Regions from separate parts of the Corynebacterium qintianiae genome, predicted to be linked through region 3. Evidence: predicted binding sites of a transcription regulator. Region 3 holds the regulator's gene; each other region holds the start of a gene.
The links. The regulator LexA, encoded in region 3, represses DNA repair genes until DNA is damaged. The targets are predictions, from matches to a motif close to CGAACANNTGTTCG.

Region 1: G7Y29_RS07340 (SAV_6107 family HEPN domain-containing protein) is a predicted target of LexA. The motif match lies at 3,571-3,584, and genes of this name have one in related genera.
Region 2: G7Y29_RS00040 (HNH endonuclease signature motif containing protein) is a predicted target of LexA. The motif match lies at 4,244-4,257, and genes of this name have one in related genera.

The regions. Positions count from the first base shown of each region.
Region 1 covers NZ_CP064955.1:1,498,485-1,505,045, forward strand. The annotation lists gene ftsL (cell division protein FtsL) at 1-406, opposite strand, end outside; gene rsmH (16S rRNA (cytosine(1402)-N(4))-methyltransferase RsmH) at 448-1,449, opposite strand; gene mraZ (division/cell wall cluster transcriptional repressor MraZ) at 1,671-2,105, opposite strand; gene G7Y29_RS07335 (DUF3040 domain-containing protein) at 2,540-2,926, opposite strand; gene G7Y29_RS07340 (SAV_6107 family HEPN domain-containing protein) at 3,049-3,489, opposite strand; gene G7Y29_RS07345 (GNAT family N-acetyltransferase) at 3,647-4,225, shown strand; gene G7Y29_RS07350 (polyprenyl synthetase family protein) at 4,273-5,379, shown strand; gene G7Y29_RS07355 (alpha-(1->6)-mannopyranosyltransferase A) at 5,372-6,561, shown strand, end outside.
Region 2 covers NZ_CP064955.1:8,326-14,886, reverse strand. The annotation lists gene G7Y29_RS00070 (DUF3566 domain-containing protein) at 1-53, opposite strand, end outside; gene gyrA (DNA gyrase subunit A) at 57-2,681, opposite strand; gene G7Y29_RS00060 (CopG family transcriptional regulator) at 2,764-2,988, shown strand; gene G7Y29_RS00055 (TetR family transcriptional regulator) at 2,975-3,241, shown strand; gene G7Y29_RS00050 (hypothetical protein) at 3,284-3,685, shown strand; gene G7Y29_RS00045 (hypothetical protein) at 3,923-4,201, shown strand; gene G7Y29_RS00040 (HNH endonuclease signature motif containing protein) at 4,321-5,787, shown strand; gene G7Y29_RS00035 (DUF6918 family protein) at 5,817-6,254, shown strand; gene G7Y29_RS00030 (alpha/beta fold hydrolase) at 6,270-6,561, opposite strand, start outside.
Region 3 covers NZ_CP064955.1:1,275,424-1,281,984, forward strand. The annotation lists gene hrpA (ATP-dependent RNA helicase HrpA) at 1-1,791, shown strand, start outside; gene nrdR (transcriptional regulator NrdR) at 1,822-2,280, opposite strand; gene G7Y29_RS06315 (hypothetical protein) at 2,316-2,684, opposite strand; gene lexA (transcriptional repressor LexA) at 2,905-3,594, shown strand; gene G7Y29_RS06325 (DeoR/GlpR family DNA-binding transcription regulator) at 3,728-4,513, shown strand; gene G7Y29_RS06330 (1-phosphofructokinase family hexose kinase) at 4,598-5,587, shown strand; gene G7Y29_RS06335 (PTS fructose transporter subunit IIABC) at 5,584-6,561, shown strand, end outside.

The DNA of each region.
Region 1 (6,561 bases), 220 kb from region 3:
GGTTGAGGGTTTCGACCTCATTGTTCAGCTGGCGCTCGCGTGCCTGGAGCTCCTGAACGGCGAAGGACTGCGTCGTGGACAACCCCGAGAGGTACATCGCAATGATGACACCGAGGATGAGGAGAGGAATAGCTATTGCGGTGACCGCGGAGAACTTCCTTTTAACCTCGTTGACCTCACCCACGCGGCGTCCGCGGACCGAGACGACCTGCCTCGACCCGAGACGCCCGGAACCCTGCGTGTTGCGCGGGTGCAGCGCATGCGGCGCATAGCGCCGGGGCGCCTGAACGGGCTGGTCCACCCCTGGGGTGCGGGGTTGGGCGGGGCGCGTCCTGCGCACGGCGGGCCGCTCGAGGGTGGTCGTGCCCGAACGGGCGCCTGCGGTGAGGTCTCGGCTTGCTCCCATGGCGTGTGTGCCTTTCATTGTCTGCGTTCGCTGCGGGTCGGTTACGGGCTGGGGTGGGAAAGCTTCTCGACGCCCCGGACACGCACCGGGGCAGCTCGAGAGTTCTGCTCGATTTCGGCCTCCGAGGCCTTCTCTGCCCCGCTGGTGATAGACCGGAACCCGGCTGCGGTGCCGGGGAGATCCATTGGCAACCCGGCCGGCGTGGTCGAGGTGCTCAGGGCGTTCAGCGCGGTCTTGACGATCTTGTCTTCGAGCGACTGGTAACTCATAAACACCACACGGCCGGATGAGCCGAGCGCGTCCGTGATCACGGGGATGACGTTCTCAAGCGCGTCGAGCTCCTGGTTGACCTCGATGCGCAGGGCCTGGAACGTTCGCTTGGCCGGGTGGCCACCGGTACGGCGGGTAGCGGCCGGAATCGCCTGGTAGATGAGCTCAACCAGGCGCCCGCTTCGCGTAAACGGTTCTTTCTCTCGTTCCTTGAGGACGTGGGACGCGATCTTGCCGGCGAAGCGTTCGTCACCGTAGGTTTTGAGGATCCGCGCGAGGTCACCGTGACTGTAGGTGTTAAGCACGTCGGCGGCGGTGATTCCGGTTGTGGGATCCATCCGCATGTCGAGGGGCGCGTCGACCCGGTATGCGAAACCGCGTTCCTCTTGGTCCAGCTGCATCGAAGAAACACCGAGGTCGAACAGTGCACCCGCGATACCGGCGGTTCGCGCCTTGTCGAACACGGGCCCCTTTCCCTCATCGATCGCGTTGCCGATCTCGTCGAAACGCGCCTGCACTCCCACGAACCGATCGCCGAAACGGCCGAGCCTGTTCGACGCGTCTCGCAGGGCCGCTGGATCGCGGTCCACGCCGATAACGCAGGCGAGGGGAAACGTGTCGAGGAAATGCTCGGTGTGCCCGCCGGCACCGAGGGTGCCGTCGACGATCACGGCGTCAGCGCCGAACGCCTCAATCGCTGGGGCGAGGAGGTCTGCCATGCGGTCGCGCATGACGGGGACGTGCCCATGGTTGGGCTTCAGCCCGAAGTCCATGTCCGCAATGCCGGATGTCTTGGACGCATCGTTGCCTGCTTGTGCCACCGGATCCACCCCCTTCAGTGTGCCGCCGCGCGTTGTTGTCCATGTGGGGAACGTATAGGGCCCTGCCCGAGGCGGCTGTTCTGATGTCGGGGAAGTACACCAGAACGCTTCACGCCCCGGACAGAGTCCGTACACGCTCTCCGTAGTCGTGCCTGCTTGTCGGGTAGTCAGTCCTACAACAGACCGGAGAGAATGTCGTCGTCATCGGCCGCCGCGAAGGCGGCCTCGGTTTCTTGCTGGTAGTCGGCCCAGGACTGCGCGTCCCAGATCTCCAAAAAATCGACTGAACCGATGACCACGCACTCCTTTGACAGGTGCGCATAGTCGCGGTGCGCAGGTGACAGCGTGATGCGACCGGAACCGTCCAGCGTTTGCTCATCCGCACTGGCAGCCAGATTTCGGATAAAGGCGCGCGCCTTGGGGTTCGTGCGCGAAGCTGCGGCCGCCTTACGGGCGCGTGCCGCAAACTCCTCGCGGGGATAGACCGCCAACGAGTGGTCCTGCCCCTTGGTCACCATCAACCCGTCCGCCAGGTCCTCGCGGAACTTGGCGGGCAGCGTCAGGCGCCCCTTGTCGTCGAGCTTGGGAGTGTAGGTACCCAGAAACATCCGGAGCCCACCTTCCTTCACTCTGCGACTACGGTTGTTCAATTTTCCGGGCGGCGATTCGCGTCAGCACGTAGTCAGAATGCCTCCACGCCTCTCCGCTACGCCCCACTCTATCCCACTTTCCCCCACTTTTTCCACACTAGGGCACACGTGTCCCCCAAATTTTAGAAAAACCGCAGGTTAACTCGCAAAATACTTGTGGGAGGCCGAACCAACCAGTGCTGTTTTCCCGCCACTTCGCGCACATCATTAACCCCATCGCACGATTTTTTCCTCAGCTAATTACAGAAAAAACACGTCGGACTCCACCGAGCGCAGAACTTGGTCATGGGCACGTACAAAGTAGGTGAAAGTGGGAGCGTCGGGTGGCGGAAAGTGGGGCACAAAAATACCCGCCCAGCGATACCGGGCGGGTTTAAGAGTGTGGTGGGGCGCTACTGCCCCTCGAAGCGACGCTTGAAGTTCTCCTCCATCTTGGAGGTTCGGGCGGATCGCTCCACCCGAGGTGCCGGACGCCCGGAGACGACTGGTCCGCGCGACGGCGATTTGAGGGCCATGACGCCGCCTGCGAACATGACGGCGAACCCGATTACGCTGAGGGCGACCAACCACACGTTGACTGTCGCCAAGGCGACACCACCGATCAGTAGCGCTAACCCGAAGATCATAAGCGCCGCACTGCGCATCGTCAGCTGGCCACCACCGTTTGGACCCGCCAGGCCAGCGCCGCTCGGCACTCGGTTGCCAAACTTAGGGTCCTCAGCGAGGAGCGACTGCTCAATCTCGCGAAGGGTGCGCTGTTCCTGCTCCGAAAGGGACACTGTGTTTCTCTCCAGCTCTACCGTTGGGGTGACTCAAGCTTTCTCTACACCTTATATAACGGAGAGTGTATCCAGATTGTTCCTGACCGTCGCGCGCTTCCCCGCAGACAGCACACTTCCGATCACGCCACCAGCGTTACCCCGGTCACCCCAGGAGTCGAGTCCTCCAGGAACTGGCTCGTCAACTCGATGAGAGTCCGGACCGCGTGAGGGTCTGGGTTGGCCTCGATACCGGAGACAACGCGGCCGCGTTCCCGGGAGTACGCCGAGAACGCCGCCGCCCATTCCTTACCGCGGTCCGAGGTTAGGGCGAGCTTCTCCCACGCGCTCGTGGGTAACCGCTTTCGCTTCTGTATGACTGGCGAATCGGCGTTGACCGACCCTGCCACCCGCAATGCCGCGCGATACGAATTCTCCAGGGCCACATCGAACGCCCCTAGGTCGAAATCCTCCTTCGCCTGGGCGAGAAGAGCGTACGCGGAACTAAGAAATGCGTCGCGCTGCGACATGCCGGCGCCGGAACCGAGAACGGAGTTGGTGGTTGCTGACACGATGCTGTTCATGGGGTTGCCTCCCAGCTTGTAGGTTTACTCTTTTGTTGGCCACAGACTAAAACGCACGTTCGACATGCAACACTCAGCGTTAGAACATATGTTCGCCTTTAGGTCCGATTCGCTGGAATCCGCACACCTAGGCGAGCGCGCGTGGTTCCATAGAGGCGTGACTGTGTCCATTCGCCGCCTCAGCGGGCCCGAGTTCGTTCTCCTAGCCCCCGACCTCGTCGACATCTACCTCTCAGCAATGGGTTACAACCCCGAGATCCGGATGCAACGAATTGCGGTGTGGCGCAGGGAAATTGTCTGGCCGGGGTTCACGGCAGTGGTGGCCGTCGAGGTTGACGGTGGCGAGGAGCGCATCGTCGGTATCGCGTACGGTTTCCTCGGTAGCAGAGACCGTTGGTGGGACCAGCAGCTACTGCAGGGCCTACGCCGTCACGGCGGCCCGACTACCCAACACCGGGAGATGATGAACAATTACTTCGAGGTAGCGGAGGTGCATGTGGACCCCTCCCGCCAGGGGGCAGGCATCGGACGATCTCTGCTTACCGAGCTGCTATGGAACGCTCCTGCGCGGTGGGCCCTCCTCTCCACGCCCGAGGTCCCCAACGAATCCAATAACGCCTTCGGCCTGTACCGCAAGCTCGGTTTCGCGGACATCCTGCGCGACTTCCTATACACAGGCGATGCCCGCCCATTCGCCATTCTGGGCCGCGAATTGCCGCTCGATCCTGCCGGGTAGGGTTGGTGTGGAACAATTCTGACGCTTGAAGGCACGTGGAGGTAGTCGTGGCCGTGAATCCGAGTCAAACCACGGAGGGTGCGTCGCGTCTGTCTGACATCCCCGCCCAAGTCGAGCGCGCGCTGGAGACATTCCTCGACGAACGCCGGCCCGACGTGGAGAAGATCGGGGCGCCCGTCGCCGAATCGGCCGCGCACCTGCGCGATTTCGTCCTCGGCGGGGGAAAGCGTATCCGCCCGCTCTACGCGTGGGCAGGTTTCATCGGCGCCGGTGGCACACAGTCGGAGGATCCGGCAGCCGTCCTTCGTGCGGTCAGCTCGCTCGAACTCATCCAGGCCTGCGCGCTAATTCACGACGACATCATCGACGCCTCCGACACCCGCCGCGGCAACCCCACCGTGCACCGCGCTATCGAGGCCAGCCACCGCAGCAGCAACCTGTTCGGCGATGCCGCAGTTTACGGCCGCAACGCTTCCATCCTCATCGGCGATCTCGCCCTGATCTGGGCGGAGGACATGTGGCGCTACTCGGGTGTGAGCGAGGCGGCTCTGCACCGCGCTGCGGAGCCGTGGCGCGGTATGCGCACCGAGGTCATCGGGGGCCAGCTGCTGGACATCGCCCTCGAGGCGGCAGCCGACGAGTCCGTGGATATGGCAGACAAGGTCAACCGCTATAAAACCGCCGCGTACACCATCGAGCGCCCGCTCCACCTCGGCGCGGCGCTCGCCGGGGCACCTGCGGCGACGGTCGAAGCCTTCCGCGGGTACGGCCGCGACATCGGGATCGCCTTCCAGCTTCGCGACGACCTGCTTGGCGTGTTCGGTGACGAGACCGTGACCGGCAAACCCGCAGGCGACGACTTGCGGGAAGGCAAGCGCACCGTACTGTTCGCCACAGCCCTGGCCCGCCTCGACTCCACCAATCCCGAGGCGGCCGAGTTGCTGCGCTCGCGCGTCGGCCGCGCGACGGACCCGGATGAACTGAACCAGCTGGCGGCGCTGGTGGAATCCAGCGGCGCTGTGGAGGACGTCGAAAAGCGGATAACGAGCCTGACCGCATCTGGTCTCGCGCGGATCAGCGAGGCGGGAATCGACGGCGCGGTTGCGGAGACGCTGCGCGACCTGGCCATCCGCGCCACCAAGCGCCGTGCCTAGATCCGTCTGGCTCGGGTTCGTCGCCGGGCTCATGGTTGCCATCGGCTCCTTCGGCGCGGGTGCCACCCGCAACCGTGGCGGGGTCCTGCGCGAGCTCGGCCTGGGCCACCTCATGTTCGGCCACGGCCGCTCGATCATGGACGTGATACTCACGGTCGGAATCGGCGGGCTCGTTGGGGCGTGGGTATGGCTCGGGCGCGACCTGACACGGCAGCGCGCGGCTTCGACTGCGGTCGAGCGCGCGACGTGGCTGTGGACGCTGGCGCTTGCCTTCGCCGCGCCGGTGCTCTCCCGCGACGTGTACTCCTACCTCATGCAGGGCGCGATGCTTCGCGACGGCTTCGACCCCTACACCGAAGGGGCCGCGGTCAACCCCGGCCCGTACCTCTACGAGGTCAGCCACGACTGGCGCAACACCACAACGCCCTACGGCCCGCTGCACTTGTGGATCGGTGAACGGGTCACCGGCATCGTCGGTGACAACGTGACGCTCGGCCTCGTCGTGTACAAGTTCATCACCCTCGCCGGGTTCCTGGCCGTTATCTGGGCCGTGCCGCGCATCGCGACCTCCCTCGGCGGCAACCCGGCCCTCGCCCTGTGGCTCGGGGTGGCCAACCCGGTGATGCTTCTACACATGATCGGCGGGATGCACAACGAGGCGGTCATGGTGGGCCTCGTCAGCGTCGGGCTGGTGTTGTGCCTGCGCAACCGCTTCGTCGCGGGAATCGCGCTGATCAGCCTCGCGGTGTCGCTGAAAGCCACCGCAGCGATCGCGCTGCCGTTCGTCGTGTGGATGGCGTACAACCGCCGCCGCAGCGAGCAGCACAGCCGGGCCCGCAACTTCGGAGTGTTCCTGCTCGTCGGCGCCGGGTCCGTGGCGTTGACCATGCTCGTTTTGGCTGCCGTGACTCTGCTCTCCGGTTCGTCCTGGGGATGGGTTGCGGAAATCTCCGGCAACTCCAAAGTGGTCAACCCCCTCGCAGGGCCGACCCTCGTCGCAGATGCGTTCACTCCATTCGCCCAGCTTTTCAACGAACACTTCCGTTACAACGCCGCGCTCACGCTGGCGCGCACGATCGGTTCCGTGCTCATGCTCGCGGGGCTGGCTCTGACGTGGTTTGTGTTCCGGCGCAAAGACCGGGAGGCGGTCGCAGGCATCGCGTGCGCGTACGCGGTCGCCTT
Region 2 (6,561 bases), 940 kb from region 3:
CGGAATACGGAGCCCGGGTGCAGATGCGTGATTGTCACTTTGCGCGCCGCCATGGGTTACTCCTCGCCCTCGTAATCGTGGGTTCCGCCAACGGGATCAGTCTCGACGCTGTTGACGTTCACCGGCGTCCCCGACTGAGTCGACGGTATCGACGAGGTAGCCTCTTGCGCCTCCTCGAGGGTCTTCTCGCCCTTGGCCACCGCGGTCGCTTCCTCCTCGCCCTCGTCCTCGACATTCTTGTCAATGGCGAGCAACTCCACGTCCTCGGCTAGGTCCACCAGGCGCACGCCCATGGTGGCGCGCGAGCTCGGGCGGATCTGGTTGACCTCGGTGCGGATCACACCGCCGGCGGAGGTGATGGCGAAGATCTGGTCTTCTTCCTCCACCGCGAGGGCGCCAATCAGCTTGCCGCGCTTCGGGGTGTACTTGAACGTCATCACACCCAGGCCGCCGCGACCCTGGGTGGCGTATTCGCCGATGGCGGTGCGCTTGCCGTATCCGCCGGAGGTGGCCACCAGCAGGAAGTCGTTGTCGTGCACCACGGTCATGGCCAGCAGCTGGTCATCGCCGCGGAAGCGCATGCCCTTCACGCCGGCGGTGGCTCGGCCCATGGGGCGCAGCTGCTCGTCGTCGGCCGTGAAGCGGATCGCCTGGCCTTGCTCTGAGACCAAGAGGATGTCGTCCTCGTCACCGGCGAGCACCGCCCCGATGAGCTGGTCGCCCTCGTTGAGATTGATAGCAATGAGGCCCGCGGAGCGCGCTGACTCGTAATCGGTCAGGCGGGACTTCTTCACGCGGCCCTCGCGGGTAGCCAACACCAGGTAAGGCGCGTCCTCGTAGGAGTGGATTTGGATGACCTGGGCGATGCGCTCCTCCGGCTGGAACTCCAACAGGTTCGCCACGTGCTGGCCGCGGGCGGTGCGGCCCGCCTCCGGCAGCTCGTAGGCCTTGAGGCGGTAGACCCGGCCGAAGTTGGTGAAGAAGAGGATCCAGTCGTGGGTGGAGCAGATGAAGAAGTTCTTCACCACGTCGTCCTGTTTCAGCTCGGCGCCGCGCACGCCCTTGCCCCCGCGCTTCTGCGACTTGTAGGCGTCGACCTTGGTGCGCTTCGCGTAACCGGTCGACGTAATAGTGACCACGACATTCTCGCGAGCGATGAGGTCTTCCTCGGAAACGTCGCCGGTGGCGGCGATCAGGCGGGTGCGGCGGTCGTCGCCGTAGCGCTCCACGATTTCTTTCAGCTCGTCGGCCACAATGGTGCGCTGGCGCTCGGGGCTGGCCAGGATGTCCTTCAGGTCCGCGATCTGGCGCTCGATCTCCGCGAGGTCGTCGATGATCTTCTGGCGCTCCAGTGCGGCCAGGCGGCGCAGCTGCATCGCGAGGATTTCGTTGGCCTGGATCTCGTCGACGTCGAGAAGCTTAATCAGGCCCGCGCGGGCCTCATCCACCGTCGGGGAGCGGCGGATGAGCGCGATGACCTCGTCGAGCATGTCGAGGGCCTTGACCAGGCCACGCAGGATGTGGGCGCGCTTCTCGGCCTCGTCCAGGCGGTACTGCGTGCGCCTGACGATGACCTCGATCTGGTGCTTGACGTAGTAGCGCAGCATCTGGTCGAGGCGCAGGGTGCGCGGCACTCCGTCCACGATGGAGAGCATGTTGGCGGAGAAATTCGACTCGAGCTGCGAGTGCTTGTACAGGTTGTTGAGCACCACTCGCGGTACGGCGTCGCGCTTGAGGGAGACCACGATGCGCATGCCGACGCGGTCGGAGGACTCGTCGTCGATACGCGAGGCGCCGGGCAGCTTTCCGTTCGCTATGTTGTCGGCGATATTAGCAATGAAGTTGTCCGGGTTGACCTGGTAGGGCAGCTCGGTAATCACGATGACCTGGCGGTTGCCCACTTCCTCGATCTCGGTGACACCGCGCATCCGGATTGAGCCACGGCCGGTGGTGTAGGTGTCCTTGATGCCGGTATCGCCGACGATCAGGCCGGAGGTGGGGAAATCGGGGCCCTTCACGCGCTCCATCACAGCGTCAAGGGTGGTCTTCTCGTCCGCAGTGTGGTTGTCCAGGATCCAGTAGATCGCCTCGGCCAGTTCGCGCAGGTTGTGCGGCGGGATGTTGGTGGCCATGCCGACGGCGATGCCGCCGGAGCCGTTCATCAGCAGGTTCGGCACGCGCGAGGGCAAGACGTCGGGTTCCTTCGTCTTGCCGTCGTAGTTCGGGGAGAAGGCCACGGCGTTCTCCCTGATGTCGCGCACCATCTCCATGGCCAGCGGGGTCATCTTGCACTCGGTGTAGCGCATCGCCGCGGGGCCGTCATTGCCGGGGGAGCCAAAGTTGCCTTGGCCGTCGACGAGCGGGTAACGCATCGCCCACGGTTGCGCCATACGCACCAGGGTGTCGTAAATCGCGGTGTCACCGTGCGGGTGGTAGTTACCCATCGTGTCCGCCACCGGCTTCGCCGACTTCACGTACGAGCGTTCGGGGCGGTAGCCGTTGTCGTACATCGCGTAAATAATGCGGCGGTGCACGGGCTTCATGCCGTCGCGCACGTCAGGAAGTGCGCGGCCGACGATGACGCTCATGGCGTAGTCGATGTAGCTCGTCTGCATCTCATCATTGATGTCAATGGGTTGGATGCGGTCGTAGCCGTCACCAGTGAGAGTGTCGTCACTCATTGGTCACCTTTCTTTGAAGTTACCCGGGCGATTCTACAGCGTTGTCTGCGGGTATTGGTGGCGCATGCGGTATCAAAGTGGTATGGCTATGACACTTCGCCTCACCGCAGACGAGGACAGGGCGCTTGTTCTCCTCGCCTCGGCGTGGGGTTGCTCAAAACAGGAAGCGGTGCGGCGGTCGGTGGTCACCGCCGCGGCGCGTTTGATTGACGACGCGACCGTGGCCACGCTCGCCCGATCCCATTCAGAGCACTACGCCGCAACCGAGTCACGGATCAGGCAGGCGCGGGGCAATGAAGGGGTTTAGCCCGGAGCAACTTCTCGTGGTAGCCGACGAGTTCTGCACTGTGCCTCGCGTTCGTGTGCGGTCGTTCTCGGCGCTGTGCGCGGCGGCCGCGGTGCCGGGCGCGCGGGTGCACGGGGTGGCGGTGTTCGATTCGCCTCTCGCGGCAGGCGTCGCGCTGGCGTCCGCGATTGTCGCGTTGCAGCCTCTCACGGACGCCAACGACGCTTTCGCCGAAGTGGCGCGGCGTGTCTACATCGACTGGGCCGAGGTGTGAACCGGCGCGCCTTGTTGCTGCACCGTCTACACTGCGGAATTTATGAAGAAATACACAGCACTCGCCGTCTCCTCGGCCCTCGCGCTCACCCTTCTCTCCGCTCCCTCCGCTGGCGCCACTTTCGGTTCGTCCTCCCCCGTTCTCCGCGAGCCTGCCGAGGGCGAGATGAAGTTCGAGCCGGCTGAGCAGCCAGCGCTCGGCAGCGCGTACACGGGTTCCGCGCCGCTGTCCCTTCTCTTGGCCGCGCTGTCCATCGGAGTGGTGGCAAAGCTGCTCACCGATAACATCCCGGTTTTGCGCCAGGGACTCGACGACATCGCCGCGTCTGTCTGCCTGGCGGGCGCTCCGGGCTCCTCGGAGGCGACCCGTTCCTTCCCCGCAACCGACTTCAACCTCGAACCGCTGATTACTGGCTTACTGGCAGGCCCAGGTGGCGTGGCCTAAGACCGCATGTTACTTTTGTTGCTGTTGTGGCTACAGTGTCGCCTGTGATGTTCGGGCACTGTGGCGGAAGAGCTGCAACCCCCCGGGGCATCGCCCCAGCCCCCCTTTTCAGAGGGTCGGCTGGGGCGTTCTGCATTTTCCATATAATTTTCCTTGGTTACACATGGCAGAGATCTGCGAAACGGCTTAAATTATCGGTGTCATCTGACAACCAACTCGTCCTTCCAAGGAGAAATCATGCAGGTCCGTAAGGCACTCGTCGCAGCTACCGCCACCGCCCTCATCGTCGCCGGCACCCCGGCCGTCGCCAACGCCCAGATCGTCGCCCCTGAGCCCTCCTCCCGCATCGAGATCCCGGGCAGCGTCACCAACTTCTTCGCTGGCTTCTCCCCCGTTTCCTGGGGTGAGACCGAGCAGGCCCTGAAGATCGGTGCCGCGTACCTCCTCCTCAGCCTCGGTTCGTCCGTGCTCGGCAGTGGCATCTACGGCATCACCCGTGTCGCCACTTCCTCCTAGTTTTACGATTAGCTCGGAGTCCGCACGGACGCCGGGCTTTTTCGTACATGCGTTCGAATTGCGGACGTTAATGTCGTAAGCGTGTTCTAGTCTTTGGGCATCTCAAGAAAGGAGGTGCCATGACCACCACGCTTGCATCGCTTATCGACGCCATCGCCAACGCCACCGAGGAAATCTCCGCGACCTTCTCGTCCCCGGAAAAACTGACCTTCGCCGCAGTTCGGGAGGATATGGAGCGGCTGCACGCTGCGTTGGAACAGTTCGGTCTCATCGACGCCTCCTTCGCGTTCATCGCTGACCGTGACGGCGCGGGCTGGGAGGTCGGCGCCAATCACGCCACCCAGTACTTCACCGATGTCCTCGGGTTATCCCGCCACGAAGCCATGGACCGCATCAACCGCGGCAAACGCCTCTTTGGCGAACCGGAAGTGCCGGAACCCCCACGCGACACCGACGTTGATACCGAACGGGAAAGAGAACGGGCACGGGAGGAGGAGCGTCGAAAAGCGGCGGCCGCGAAGGCCCGCGCCGAAGCCCGGAGAAAGGCTGCCCGGGTCAACGTCGAGAAGCAAAAGGTCATTGCCCAGTGCCTGCGTGACCTGAACGAACACGCAGAGCCGGGTTTCGACGAGCTGCATAGCAAGGCGCTAACGGAAGCCAAGAACCGCTCGCCTGAGGACCTGCGCGCATGGTTGCGCGACGAGGTGCGACGCGCAAACCTGGTCGGGCGGGACTACGACGGCAAGAAAGATCCGTTCGCCGCATGGAAGAAACGATCCGTGACTTTCGGCCACCCGGACAACGACGGGTTGGCCCGCCTGATCGTCCACGGGCCAGCCGCAGAGTTATCGCTGCTCAAAGCTCTCATCCAGCCGGGGTACGCGCCCGGCACCAACACGAACCTCGACCCGTCGGAAGACACTCGTACCCGAGCACAGCGCGGCTTCGACCAGTTCATGGCAGTTGCCCGCGCCTACGAGGCCGGGAAGACTCAACGCAACGGCGGGGTGTGCTCCATTATTCTGTCCCTCACCCTCGAAGATTTGCTCGACGCCGACCCCAACACGGTGTTTCCCACCAACACCGGCACGGATCTGAATGCTCTCGACATACTGCGCCTCGGGCTGGGCGGCACCGACTTCGTGCTCCAGCTCGATGACGTCACCGGGCTCCCGCTGTCAATGGGATCTGTACGCCTAGCCACTGTGCACCAAAAGCTCGCCCTCCTTGCCATGCAGGGTGTGTGCGCGTGGGCGGGCTGCACCAAGGCGGGTATGGAAATGGAGGCCCACCACATTCTCGCGTGGAAAGACGGCGGCCTAACCGACATCGAAAACCTGGCCGGTCTCTGCCGCGAGCACCACAGATGTAACAACGATAACAGGGACGGGGCAGGGAACAAGGGGTACGTGGATCTCAACCCCGATACCGGGCGGGTGGAACAGCACCCGGCAGACGGTTCGCCGCCCCGTACCAACGGAACCCACGGCTACCACTCCTCGGCTGGGGCAAAGATCCGGCGACGCGCTACATCGCGCAAACGGCCTCCAGCGCGCGCACCCCAGCCCGTTCTCTTCCCGCCGTAGACGCGGGCGCAACAGCTATGCTGGGTGCAATGAGCGACCTTTCCAAACTCCTCGATGACACCGTGCGGCCCACGGTGGTCAAAGACCTATCCGATCTCGTCGACCGCACCGTTGCCGCACAGTCCGGGCTGACTGGGATGGCCATCAAGTCTGCCGTGGCCGCAGCTAAAAAGGCGGACGGGGATGTCGTATCGAAAAGCATCAACCGTTTCTTGCCGGATATCGTTGACTCCTTGGCTCCCCACTGGAACGACTATGACGCCGAACAGTCGGCCGGTTTCGGCAACTTCCTCGCCTCACGTCAAGACGATGTGACCAACGACGTGCTCACACTCGGCGACCGCTTCGCCCAGCAAGGCCCCGCGGCCGTGCAAAAGGTGTACTCCAGCCTGCGCGGTAAGACCGGCAAGATCATCGCACCCGCGCTGCCCGAGTTCGGCGACATCGTCGAGCGCCACGCGAAGTAGCACCCCAAGTAGCACCTACGCGAAGTTCTCCTCGTAGAACCGCACAAACCGGCGGCCGGTGATCTCGGGCTCACGTGCCCACCGGTTGTGCCCGAGATTGCCTTTCAGCTCCTCCACCTTTGGATGCGCTGATGGGATGTGCATGGCAAGCGCTTCTGCGGACGCAATGGTGCAGTCCTCATCGTCGTTGAAACGGGTGTACAGGACCGGCACCCTCACATCCAGCAGTGCGTTCTTATAGTCCCTACCGGCAAGGTGCGAGACGGAGTTCGTCCGCGAGATCCCCATCCATTCGCGCACGTGCCTG
Region 3 (6,561 bases):
AAACACAGCTATTCTGAGCCGGTGTGGTCACGCAAGCGCTCGGCTGCGATGGTGCACCAAACGTCGCTGCTGTACGGTCTGCCGATTGTGCGCGACCGCCTCGTGCCCTACCACCGCGTCGACGCGGACGGGGCGCGCAACATGTTCATCCGCCACGCCCTCATCGGCGGCGATTGGAACCGCCACCACAAGTTCATCGAGCACAACGAGGCTTTGCTCGCCGACGCCGCTACCGTAGAAGACAAGGTCCGCCGCCGCGGCCTCGTCGTGGATGAGGACACGCTGTTCGACTTCTACGATTCCCGTCTGCCCGCAGACGTGACCACCGCGCGCCACTTCGACTCGTGGTGGAAGAAGAAGCGCCACGAAGACGCGTCTTTCCTCGACTTCGACCCGGACGAACTTGTCAGTGACACCGTCGATGCCTCCGACGCCTCCTTCCCCGCCGTGTGGCGCCAGGGTTCCATCGACTACGCGCTGCGCTACACGTTCGAGCCCGGCGACCCGTTCGACGGCGTCACCGTCGAGGTTCCCGTCCCGCTGTTGGCGGGTTTCTCAGCGGAGGGCTTCGACTGGCTCGTGCCAGGGTTGCGCCTTGAGCTGGTTACCGAGCTGATTCGGACTCTGCCGAAAGCTTTGCGACGCTCCGTCGTCCCAGCGCCAGACTTCGCAGCCATGGCACTGCCCAAGCTCGCACCATTCGCCGCGCCCTTGTCCGATGAACTCGCGGCCGCGCTGCGCTCCGTCGGCGGCGCCGGCATCAACGCGTCCGACTTCCGCCCGTCGGCGCTGCCCGACCACCTCAAGGTGACGTTCGCCGCGATCGATAAGCGCGGTGGCGTCCTTGACCACGACAAAGACCTGGCGGAACTCAAGCGACGCCAGGCCGGGAAGATACGCTCGTCGGTGTCCAAAGCGGGGCGCACCACGGAGACGGCGGCCGCGAAGAAGTGGACGGCGGACACTCTGGGGACCGTGCCGGAGACGGTGGCTGCGAAGATCGAGGGCAACGAGGTCGACACCTACCCCGCGCTCGAAGCTACGCCCGATGGCGTCAAAGTCACCGTCCACCCGACGAAGGCGGCGGCGGACGCGTCGATGGTGACGGCAACGCTGACGCTGCTCCTGCGGGAGATCACCGTCAATCAGGGCCAGATGACGAAGGGCTTGCCGTTGCGTCACAAGGTCGCAGTGGACCATTATCCCCACGGAGGCGCGGCCGGTCTCGTCGAGGACGCTCGCGTTGCCACCATCCGCGATCTTATGTTCGCGGCCGGCGGGCCGGTGCGATCACCGGAGGAGTTCGACGCGCTGGTGAAGGAAGTCAAGCCGAAGGTCCCCTCAGCTGTGCGACAGAAAGTGGTCGCCCTCGCCCCGGCGCTGGTGGAATACGCGAACATATCTCAGGAGCTGGAGAAGTGGAGTGGGCCTGCGATCGATGACATGCGCGGGCAGCTGAGATTCTTTTTGCCGCCCCACGCGGTCACTATCCACGGGATGGAGCACCTGCAGCACGTTCCCCGCTACATCGCCGCCATGCGTATCCGCCTCGACGACATGACCTTAGACCCCGACCGCGACGCCGACCGTCAAGACGCTGTCGCGTCCACCCACGCCTATCTGGACACTAAGTTGCGGTCGCTTCCCCCGGGGCGCGAGAAGACGCGGGCGGTCAAGGACATACTGTGGCGGATTCAAGAGTTGCGGGTCAGTCTGTTCGCACAGCGTCTAGGCACGCCCAAGCCCGTGAGTCAGCGGCGGGTGGAGAAAATGATCGACACCCTCGCGTAGTGCTCGTCAACGCGAAGCCGTGGGCCGGCACTAGAAGGCGTCGCGGTCTCGGCGACGCATGAGGCGGATCTCGGATTCGAAGTCGTCGGCAGATTCGAAAGATTTGTACACGGAGGCGAAACGCAGGTACGCCACCTCATCGAGCGCCCGCAACGGCTCGAGGACGGCCAGCCCGACGTCGTTCGCATTAACCTGAGAACTCCCCTGGCCACGCACCGTTTCCTCCACTTGTTGAGCGAGGCGTTTGAGCGCATCATCCGAAACATCCCGGCCTTGGCACGCGCGGCGCACGCCACTGATCAGTTTGTCCCGGTCGAAGGGCTCGCTCACCCCGTTGCGCTTAACCACCATGAGAATAGCCTTCTCCACGGTAGTGAACCGGCCGCCGCAATCCGAACACTCGCGTCGGCGGCGGATAGCGGATCCCGCATCAATCACGCGGGAATCGAGCACCCGCGACTGTTCGTGATGGCAAAACGGGCAGTGCATGGCTAAAATCCTACTCCCGCTCACCCTCAACCAGCCTAACGAGCGTGAGCGGTTACATTCTCCACCGTAGAAACTTCGGGGTGTATTGCAGCATCACCGGAGAACGCACCGCCGGCGGCCGAACCGAGGATGAGTGCCAGTCCGAGTGCCGCACCCATAAAAACGTTTGCACGGTTTTCGTGGCGAGTTTCGAACGCTTCCTCCCGCGTGGGGCGTAGCCCTATTTCACCGAGCGGACGGCGCTCACGATTTCGAGAGCCCGGTTCCAGCGTTCGAACATGGACCGCCTTTCGCGCGGCGGGTGCCGATGCCGGAAGGTCCCACATGTCGGCCGGAAGAGTGCGCAGTAAGGCCGGCCCCTCGGACGTCGGTGCTGTATAAACGCGTTCAAGCTGAATGGTCATTGTCGTCTCCTTTGTTGTCTGCCCTTATTGTACGAGCGGGTCGGACACCGTCGAACACTTAACCGTTCACATGTTCGATTCCGCCTCTGTGTTCGATTTATAGCACCGGCAAAGCTCGTTGTCCAGAGGAGCGACGAAAATGTCGAACAAACTTGCCACTTCTGGTAGTTTTGCAGGCGCAGCATGAAACACGCCGTCAACGGCAACACGAGGAGCACCGATGCCACGCAAGAAAGACAATCCGAACAATCTCGATATGAGTGTCCTGTCCGACAGACAGCGGCGCATCCTGGAGGTCATTCAGGACGCAGTGGTCCTGCGGGGTTACCCGCCAAGCATCCGGGAGATCGGTGACGCCGCCGGCTTGCAGTCCACGTCCTCCGTCGCTTACCAGCTCAAGGAGCTGGAGAAGAAGGGCTTCTTGCGCCGCGATCCGAACAAGCCGCGCGCTGTGGATCTCCGCCACCTCCCCGACTCCGCCGCGCCGTCGCGGAAGGTGAAGCCGAAGTCGGAGCCAACCCCGGAGGAGGCCTCCCAGCCACGCTTCGTCCCGGTCGTGGGACAAATTGCCGCGGGCTCGCCAATCCTCGCCGAGGAGAACATCGACAACTACTTCCCCCTGCCGCAGGAGCTGCTCGGCGAGGGCGAGCTCTACATGCTGCAGGTTGTGGGTGAGTCCATGCGCGACGCCGGCATCCTCGACGGCGACTGGGTTGTGGTGCGCTCCCAGCCGGTTGCGGAGGAGGGCGAGTTTGTCGCCGCGCTTTTGGACGGCGAAGCGACTGTCAAGGAGTTCCACAAGGACTCCACCGGCGTCTGGCTGCTCCCCCATAATGACGCTTTCTCCCCGATAAAGGGGGACGAGGCTGAGATCATGGGCCGCGTAGTTTCCGTTTTCCGCACCCTGTAGCGCCCTGCTACGCCCGTTCGCTAACCCCGGTCGGGGGCGAGCGGGCGCAATCTCACTTAACCGGGCATGTTTCTTTTGGAACAATGGCATGCGGTTCCTCCCGCCCCCTGCCCCCTTCAAGGACTGCCTGAGTATGTACGCAGAAGAACGCAGACGCCAGATCGCGTCGTTGACCGCGGTCGAGGGCCGCGTCAACGTTACCGAGCTGGCTGAGAAGTTCGACGTGACCGCCGAGACAGTCCGGCGCGATCTTGCCGTGCTCAATCGCGAGGGAGTGGTGCACCGGGTGCACGGCGGCGCCGTGGCCAGCCAGTCGTATCTCACCACCGAGTTCCCGCTCGACGCCCGATCCCGTTCCGCGTCCGCCGCAAAGTCCACTATTGCGCGGGCTGCCCTGAAATACCTCCCCGGTCAGTCCGAGGGCGGGATCTTCCTCGACTCCGGCACGTCCATCAACGCGTTTTCCAGCCTGCTGGCCTCGGACCCGCGGGCGCGTTCGTGGCCGATCGTAACTAACTCTCTGCCTATCGCCCTGGAGCTTTCGACCTCGGGCCTGCCTCACGTTCAGCTTCTGGGCGGGTCGGTCCGCGCAATCACCCAAGCAGTTGTCGGTGCCACCGCGCTGCGCTCCCTCGCGCTCATGCGCGCCGACGTCGCCTTCATCGGCACCAACGCGCTGAGTGTCGACCACGGCCTGTCCACCGCCGACGCCCAAGAGGCAGCGATTAAATCGGCGATGGTCACCAACGCCCGCACCGTCGTCGTGCTGTGCGACTCCACGAAGCTGGGCAACGATTACCTCGTCAGCTTCGCATCACTTGACGAGGTCGATGTCGTCATCACAGACTCAGCGGCACCGTCGTCCTTCGTCACCGAGCTCACTGAGCTCGGCATCGAGGTTGTCACCGCGGAGCCCTAGAAGCGCAAAAAACGCGCACGCTATTGCCCACCCGGGCACAATCGGACATAATTGGGGGTAGCCCGACCATGAGGAGCCCGCACCGTGATCATCACATTCACCCCCAATCCCAGCATCGATGCCACACTCGAGCTGGACTCGTTTGAGAAGGGCGGGGTCAACCGCACGATCAGTGCCCGCCGGGAAGCCGGGGGCAAGGGAATCAACGTGTCCCACGCCTGCGCAAACGCCGCACACGACACTCTCGCGATCGCGCCGTGCGGCCCCACGGACCCGTTCTCCCTGCTCTGCCGCAACGCGGGGATCCCGCTGCGCGCCGTCTCCATCGAAGGCGCTATCCGCACCAACACCACGCTGACTGAACACGACGGTGAGACAACCAAAGTCAACGAGACCGGCCCAATGCTCAGCGATGACGACGTCGAGCGCATTACCGACGTGCTCGTCGCCACGGTGGCCGAGTCGCGCACCGACGCCGTAGTCATGGCCGGCTCGCTACCCCCCAGTGCGCCTGCGGAGTGGTACGCCATCCTTGCCGCCCGGCTTCGCAAAGCGTGTCCCGGAGCGGTAATCGCGGTGGACACCTCTGACGAGCCGCTCATCTCTCTGGGCAAGCACCTGACCACCGCCGCGCCCGACGTAATCAAACCCAACGCGTTCGAACTCGCCCAGCTCACCGGCGCCGACGGCGAGCAGCTGGAAGATCAGGCGGCGCGGGGGGACTACACCGAGATAGTGCGCTCGGCGCGCGAGCTCGTCCACGCGGGCGTGAGGGAGGTTTTGGTCACGCTCGGTGCTTCCGGAGCGTGCCTGATCACCCGCGACGCCGCCTGGGCCGCGACCCCACCGCCGGTCACACCGCGCTCCACAGTGGGCGCGGGCGACTCTGCGCTGGCCGGCTACATTATGGCCCGCGTCGCGGGCGAAGAACTCCCCGATTGCCTGCGCCGCAGCGTCGCCTACGGTTCCGCCGCCGCCGCCAAACCCGGCACCGGAATACCCGCACCCGACGAAATTGACTTGGAGAACACGCTCGTCGTTTCTATCCCCGCAACATCAAAGGAACTGCCATGAACCAACTCATCACCCCGGAGCTCGTCGGACTCGACGTGGACTTCGGCGCCTCGCCCGGCGAGGTCATTGCCCGCCTGGCCGATCTCGTTCACGACGCAGGCAGGACGAACGACCCCGCGCAGCTCGCAGCAGACGCCGCAGCGCGCGAGGAGAAGGCGGGAACGGGAGTGCCCGGGCGCGTCGCCATTCCGCACACCCGCACGTCTGCAGTGACCGAACCCACGCTGGCGTTCGCGCGCCTGTCCCGCCCGGTGGACTTCTCCGGCCCGGACGGTGACACCGACCTGGTCTTCCTGATAGCCGCCCCCGAAGGCGGCGGTAAAGAGCACCTGAAGATTCTGTCTACGTTGGCCAGGGCCCTGGTGCGTGGGGAGTTCGTCGATAAGCTGCGCGCGGCGGCGACGCGGGAGGAAGCCGTTGAGATCATCCTCGCTGTAGTTAGCGCCCCGAAGAAGACACAGCCTGCCGCAACCGCGAAGAAGTACCGCATTGCGGTTGTCACCTCGTGCCCGACCGGCATCGCCCACACCTACATGGCGGCGGACGCGCTGGCCCAGGCGGCGCAGAACCGCGACGACGTGGAGCTGCGGGTCGAACCGCAGGGCTCCTCGGGTTACGAGCCACTTGACAGTGACTTCATCAGCGGAGCCGACGCCGTCATCTTCGCCCACGACGTCGCCGTGCGCAGCAAGGGGCGGTTCGCGGGCAAGCCGGTTGTGGATGTGCCGGTCAAGCAGGGCATCAATAAGCCAGCCGAGCTTATCGACGCCGCCGTCCACGCCGCCGAAAACCCCGACTCCCCCACTGTCGCCGGCGGCTCGTCCGAAGACGACGCATCGGCGGGTGCGGGCGAATCTTGGCCGAAACGCATCCAGCAGGCGGTGATGACGGGCGTGTCCTACATGGTTCCGTTCGTCGCCGCCGGCGGCCTGCTGCTCGCGCTCGGTTTCCTCGTGGGCGGGTACGACATGGCC